3 regions of the Nocardia sp. NPDC019395 genome follow, and region 3 is predicted to be linked to each of the others. Evidence: riboswitches for the same ligand, from Rfam matches in the RefSeq annotation. Region 3 holds a riboswitch; each other region holds the start of a gene.
What was found. Region 3 has a riboswitch for S-adenosylmethionine ahead of ABZ827_RS04855 (aminotransferase class V-fold PLP-dependent enzyme). Riboswitches for the same ligand answer to the same signal wherever they lie in the genome.
Positions count from the first base shown of each region.

Region 1 (2,261 bases), on a different contig from region 3:
TTGGCCGTATCCGCCGAGGCCTTCAGCTCGAACGTCACCACCGTCCCACCGCCGCTCATCTGGTCGGTGGCCAGCTTGTACTGCGGGTGAGTTTCCAGGAACGGGTAGCGCACCCAGCTCACCGCCGGATGCTCGTCGAGGTATCGCGCGATCCGGAGCGCCGAATCAGCCGACTGCCGGACCCGCAGCGGCATCGTTTCGAGCCCCTTGAGCAGCGTCCATGCGTTGAACGGGCTCAACGCCGGCCCCGTATGCCGCATAAGCGTTTTGACCGGGCCCTCGATGTATTCCTCCGACCCCAGGATCGCGCCGCCCAGTACCCGGCCCTGACCGTCGATATGTTTGGTGCCCGAATACACGATCACGTCCGCGCCCAGTTCGAACCCGCGTTGCAACAGCGGCGTCGCGAAGACATTGTCCAGCACAACCTTCGCGCCCGCGGCATGCGCGAGTTCGCAGACCCGCCGCACGTCGACCAGCGTCTGCATCGGGTTGGCGGGAGTTTCGAAGAACACCGCCGCCGCCGGTTCCGCGAGCGCCGCTTCCCACTGGTCCAGATCTTCGCCGTCGACGAAAACCGTTTCGATACCCCAGCGCGGCAGGATCTCGTTACACACCACGAAACACGACCCGAACAGGCTGCGCGCGGCGACCAGCCGGTCACCCGCCTTCAGGAGTGCGCCGAGCGCGACGAATACCGCCGCCATACCGCTGGCGGTCGCGAAACAGGCTTCTGCGCCGTCGAGCAGCCGCATCCGTTCCTGGAAGGTGGCCACGGTCGGGTTCCCGTAGCGGGAGTACACGTAATGCTGGGCTTCGCCCGTGAACGCCGCTTCGGCGGCTTCGGCGCTGGCGTAGACGAATCCCGAGTTCAGGTAGAGCGCTTCGGAGGTCTCTTCGAAACCCGACCGGTTCAGGCCGCCGCGCACGCCCAGCGTGGCCGGTCCGACACCTTCGGGCAGTACCCGCTCGAACGCACCGCCGCCGATCACGACTGCCGCCAGGGAAGCCCGTCGGCTCGCCAGCCGGAACCGCCACGGTGCCCGAACTCGTCGAGTGGGCCTTCGAATCCTTCGGAGATGTTGTACGAGGGCGCGATACCGGCACCGGTCGCGGCGTCGGCGGCGTGCGCCGAACGCTGGCCGGACCGGCACAGGAAGAGCACCGGTGCGTCGGCCGGGCGGTCGCCCAGCGCCGAGCGCAGCTGGTCGAGGAATCCGGTGTTGCGTGTCCCGGTGCCATCGACCCACTCCACCAGCAGTGTCGGCTTGGCGATGGGGCTGGTGTCGGGTACGCCGACGAACTTCCATTCGGCTTCGGTCCGCACGTCCACCAGGACGGCGTCGGGATTCTCGGCCAGCAGTTCCCAGGCCTGCTGTGGACCGATATCACCTGCGTAACTCATACGTGTTACCTCCTGCGAATCCGCACTTGCCGCATCTGTTCGATGCGTGCCAGGTCGTCACCCGGAGCACCCCACCGCGGAGGAGGGTTGCCGACCAGCGAGCCGGGGCTTGGCGCTGGCACTCATGACCTAATGCATGAGATTGCCCGGCCCGACCGGCCGCTGTCAAACCCTGGTTGACGGTGCTCGCCGGAATCATTCGACCGGCTGGTTGCACACCCGCCATTCGCCGTCCGTGTGGAACAGCCACCAGGTGGAGGTTGCTTCCGCGCCCTCGACCCGGCTGGTCACATCGACGGTCGCGGTCTCGCCGTTGATCTGGATCGGGCCCAATTTCGTGATCTCGATATCTTTTCCGGTCTCGCCGGGCTGTAGCCGTCCGGCGAACGGGGACCGGGCGGGAACGAAGCCGGGACAGACCGCCTCGCGCGGTGGTTCCGGTCCGTAGCGGCTGCTCACATCGCCGAAGTCGCGGACCGCTCCCGCGATCCGGTCGGATTCTGTGACATTTTTCTCAACGGGCGCCAGCAGGCCGGTGAGCAGGATGCCCCCGAGGACCACGGCCGCGATCACCGCGGCCACGGCGAACGGCGTGATCGTGCGCCGTGGTGGGGTGGCATCCGGGTCGGCGGCCGACGGTTCGTCAGCGGGTCCGGAATCGCTCATACCGATGATCATCCCTGGTCCCGCCATCGATGGTGCGCCCGCACCCCGATAGAATTGCGGTAGACCGCGGGTGGACGGCACAGCAGTCGCCGCGGAGACGTGGGAAGACGTGCAGCGAACCGGCTGCCCCGGGGCGGCGCGACAACGGCGCATACGGGCCACGCGTCAACTTAGCCTAAGCTAAGTGCAA
Region 1 is NZ_JBEYBT010000014.1:67,125-69,385, reverse strand. It holds gene ABZ827_RS24550 (O-succinylhomoserine sulfhydrylase) at 1-992, opposite strand, end outside; gene ABZ827_RS24545 (rhodanese-like domain-containing protein) at 989-1,405, opposite strand; SAM riboswitch class IV at 1,423-1,535, opposite strand; gene ABZ827_RS24540 (hypothetical protein) at 1,601-2,071, opposite strand.
Region 1: another riboswitch for S-adenosylmethionine. It lies ahead of ABZ827_RS24545 (rhodanese-like domain-containing protein); the one in region 3 lies ahead of ABZ827_RS04855 (aminotransferase class V-fold PLP-dependent enzyme).

Region 2 (2,261 bases), on a different contig from region 3:
CAGCCGCCTGGCCGTGTTCCTGCGCTGCCATCTGCCGATGGTTGTGGTTGTCGCGGTGATCGCGGTGGCCGTGGTTTTCGTCGCGCAGGATCGGTGGCGGCGCGGGGCTTTCTTCTTCGGCGGCGCGACGCTGATCGCCGCCGCGTTCCGGCTGTGCCTGCCGACCCTGCGGGTAGGTCTGCTCGCGGTGCGCAGCAGACCGTTCGATGTGGGTGCGCTGACCCTGCTGGGTGGTGCGATCGTCTTCCTCGCCGCCACGATCAATACGCTCGGCGTGGGCTGAACCGGCTGCTCAGCGGCTGGAGCGGGCCAGATCCATCGTCTGATCCAGCAGTTTGCCGATGGCCTCGGCTTCGGTGAGGAACGCGTCGTGGCCGTCCCGGGAGGCGATGATCTCGAAATGCCGGCAGCCCGGCAGCCCGTCCGCCAGCTCCCGCTGGGTGTGCAAGGGATACAGCCGGTCGGAGTCGATACCGCCCACGATGCACGGCACCTGGCAGCTCGCCATCGCCGCGTCGATCCCGCCGCGACCGCGCCCGATATCGTGGCGGTTCATCGCCTCGCTGAGCAGCACATACGTCGAGGGGTCGAAACGTCTGCCCAGCTTCTCGGCCTGGTATTCGAGGTAGCTCTGCACGGCGTATCGGCCGCCGTCCCAGGGATCCTCACCGGTCTGCGGGCTGTTGGCGAACCGGCTGTCCAGTTCGACCTCGGTGCGATAAGTAAGGTGCGCTATCCGCCGCGCGATGCCCATCCCGGCCATCGGCGCGCGGCCGGTGCCGTGATAGTTCCCGCCCTGCCAGTCGGGGTCGCTGGTGATGGCGGCGATCTGGGTGGTCTGCGTCCCGATCTGATCGGCGGTGGCGCGGGCGCCGACCGCGAGGATCAGCGCCGAGGCGATGCGTTCGGGTGCGAGGAGCATCCATTCCAGCACCCGCATCCCGCCCATCGACCCGCCGACCGCAGCGGCCAGACGGTCGACGCCGAGCAGATCGCACAGTCGTAGTTCGGCGCTCACCTGATCGCGGATGGAGATCTCCGGGAACCGCGCCCCCCAGGGCATCCCGTCCGGGTGGGGCGACGCGGGCCCGGTGCTGCCCTGACAGCCACCGAGCACATTGGTCGCGACCACACACCACTCGTCGGTGTCGATGGGCGCCCCCGGCCCGATCATTCCGTTCCACCACCCGGGCGACGGATTATCCGCATCCGGTTCGCCCACCACATGGGAGTCGCCGGTCAACGCATGCTCGATCAGCACCACGTTGTCCCGGGCCGCCGACAGTTCCCCCCACCGCTGCACGACCAACTGAACACCGGGCAGCTCGGCCCCGTTCTCCAGCGTGATATCGCCGATATCGATCAGACCGCGGGTGCCGCCGTCCGGGGGCAGCTGCGCGACGGGTACGTCCGTGACTGGTTTGCTCCCCACCTTCACGCGATGACTTCCACTAGCCCCGCGCCGCCGAAAGCGGCGCCGAAAGTACAGCACCGGCACATAACGGTGACCTCCTGACGTGCGCTTGCTCCCGGCTTTCGGGAGCCCGGTCATCACCCGGAGCACCCCGCCGCAGCAGGAGGGTTGCCGACCAGCGAGCCGGGGCTTGGCGCTGGCGCTCATGACCTGCTCAACATGGTAGCGGTGTGCTCTGGCGTACCGAAATCGGCATATGTCCCCACCAGGTAATCTTGTGGCGCGGTTCACCCGTGTGAAATTTCACGACCGGGGCTGGCTGCACCGTGAGATCACCCGAAGCAGTACGCTCGTCTTGGTTACACCAGACGTCTCGTGGACAACGCGGGATGTATACGTTGTCTATTGAACAGCTGGGGTCCGCTCACAAGCGTGTTCGCCTGGCCGTGCAATGAGGGCACCAGTCTTAGGAGGACACGAAGATCCATGTCCAAGATCAAGGTTGAAGGCACCGTCGTAGAACTCGACGGCGACGAGATGACCCGGATCATCTGGCAGTTCATCAAGGACAAGCTGATCCACCCGTACCTCGATGTGAACCTCGAGTACTACGACCTCGGCATCGAGTACCGCGACAAGACCGACGACCAGGTCACCGTCGACGCCGCCAATGCCATCAAAGAGCACGGTGTGGGCGTCAAATGCGCCACGATCACCCCCGACGAGGCCCGGGTCGAGGAATTCGGTCTCAAGAAGATGTGGCGGTCGCCCAACGGCACCATCCGCAACATCCTCGGCGGCACCATCTTCCGCGCGCCGATCATCATCTCCAACGTTCCGCGCCTGG
Region 2 is NZ_JBEYBT010000016.1:59,984-62,244, forward strand. It holds gene ABZ827_RS25740 (DUF3017 domain-containing protein) at 38-283, shown strand; gene ABZ827_RS25745 (homoserine O-acetyltransferase) at 293-1,393, opposite strand; SAM riboswitch class IV at 1,515-1,625, opposite strand; gene ABZ827_RS25750 (NADP-dependent isocitrate dehydrogenase) at 1,901-2,261, shown strand, end outside.
Region 2: another riboswitch for S-adenosylmethionine. It lies ahead of ABZ827_RS25745 (homoserine O-acetyltransferase); the one in region 3 lies ahead of ABZ827_RS04855 (aminotransferase class V-fold PLP-dependent enzyme).

Region 3 (2,261 bases):
GTATTCGGCGGAGAGATACGCTGCCACCCGGCCGGCTTCGAATCCGTCCACGGTGAACGCGACGATGCCGACACTGTCGGCGCTGTCGGTCCACACCCGCAGGCACCGGACACCCGGGATATCGGCCAGACCATCGCGGAGCCGGTGCGTGAGCGCCCGCTCGTATTCTTCGGCGCGGTCACCGAGTTCGGTGAGAACTTCACACGCGGTGGCAAGGGCCGCCGCGCCGAGCACATTCGGTGACCCCGCCTCATGACGCTGCGGTGCCGCCGCCCACACCGTGTTCGTGACCGTGACGTCGGTAACCGCGCCACCGCCGGATAGATAGGGCTCCGCCGTATCGAGCCAGTCCCGGCGCCCGGCCAGTACCCCGGCGCCGAACGGTGCGTACAGCTTGTGCCCGGACAACACCAGGTAATCGATACCGGTGGCGCAGAGGTCGATCCGCCGGTGCGGAGCCAGCTGTGCCGCATCCACCAGAATCCGTGCGCCGCACTGGTGCGCCAGGGAGGCGAGGCGGTCCAGCGGCAGCACCTCACCGGTCACATTGGATGCCCCCGTCACGGCCAGCAGCGCGGCCGGTTTCGCACACAATTCGGCCGTCAGCCGGCGCAGTGTTTCTTCGACGGTATCGGCCGCGTGCACCACGCGGCGACCACGTCGCTGCCAGGGCAGCAGGTTCGCGTGGTGTTCGATATCGAGCACCACCGTATCGCCGGGAACGCATCCGGCCAGCAGATTCACCGCGTCGGTGGTGTTGCGAGTGAACACCACCACCTGATCGTCGGCGCAGTGCAGGAATCGGCCGACCGTCGCGCGCGCCGCCTCGTAGCACTGAGTGGACACCCGTGAGGCGTACCCGGCCCCACGATGGACACTCGCGTAATAGGGCAGCAGTTCGGCAATACGGTCGGTGACCTGTACCAACGCCGGAGCGCTGGCCGCGTAGTCGAAATTGGCGTAGGTCCGGGTCCCGCCCTGTACCAGGGGAACTCGGAGATCGGAGCCGGAGACAAGGGCGAGGGCGCCGGTCCGGTCGAGTACAGCGGTCATCACGCAATCCCATCGATTCAGGGACTCCGGCGGTGATCGAACGAACGGAGTCCGCGCTTGCCGCGCTCGGTCGAGCGTCGGCCAGGTCGTCACCCGGGGCACCCCACCGCGGAGGAGGGTTGCCGGCCAGCAAGCCGGGGCTCGATGCTGGCACTCATGACCTGGCCCGAGATTTTCAGACGCCCGCGGGGTTTGTCAACCCGCATCGGTGCGGCGGCCGTGCGGAAGGGGGACAGCGAACTGTCACTCGGCTCGAGCCCTGATGATGTCCAGAGGTGGATGGTCCGACCCGTTGTCGGAGACGGTGGATGCGTAGCTCATGTGTTGCTGATGAGCGTCACGAATGGGCTTTGTGCAGGGGCCTATGCGGGCCGCGGAGCTATTCTCTGTGGTAACTGGATCTAGGCTGGGAAACTCCAGCGGAATCGAGAGGACTCGTTATGAGCGCGTGGTTCAACGATCTGGCCTGGCACATCTTCACGTTGTCGGCCTGGTGATCGGTTGCCCAGCTGTCCTGCACCTCGGCGTCCCTGCGGGCAGATTGCGAGCAATCATTCGCGTAATTCCGGGTGCACCGGACGGACGGTGCTCTCGGCGGCCTATTGCGCGCGTCGCCGATCGACGAGAACGACAGTACTCGCGTAATACTCGGCTTCGGCCACACCGGGATGGTGGATTCACGGTCGGCGGAAGTAGTTGAGGATCATCCGGATGAGGTTGGTGAGGAAGATATCGCGGGGAATATCGGGCTGGTCGAGGATATAGCGGACGGTCAGATGTTCCACGGTCCGGACGAGCATCCAGGCGGCCGTCGGGATATCCGTGTCCTCGTGGGGCCGGTATCCGCGCAGGGTGAGCGCGGCGCGGGTGAGGTCCGCGATCTGGTCTTCGAAGTTGACGACCGTATGCCCGACACTGAGCCGGGGAGTCTGTTCGACCACCGCGCGCAGGAGTTCGGGCTGATTTCCCAGCGCGTCCAGTAGCGCGGAGATCGACTGCTGCAGCGCGACTTCCGGCGGCTCCGTCATATATTTCAGCACCTGCGCGCGGACCCTCTCGGATACCTCGCCGTTGTAACGGTCGATGGCGGCACCGATCACGGCATCCTTATTGGGAAAGTACTGGTAGAGCGAACCGGGACTGATTCCGGCGGCCGCCGCTATGCGGTTGGTCGAGGCGCCCTCGTACCCGTATGAGATCAGCACGGA
Region 3 is NZ_JBEYBT010000001.1:1,186,101-1,188,361, forward strand. It holds gene ABZ827_RS04855 (aminotransferase class V-fold PLP-dependent enzyme) at 1-1,053, opposite strand, end outside; SAM riboswitch class IV at 1,102-1,215, opposite strand; gene ABZ827_RS04860 (TetR/AcrR family transcriptional regulator) at 1,731-2,261, opposite strand, start outside.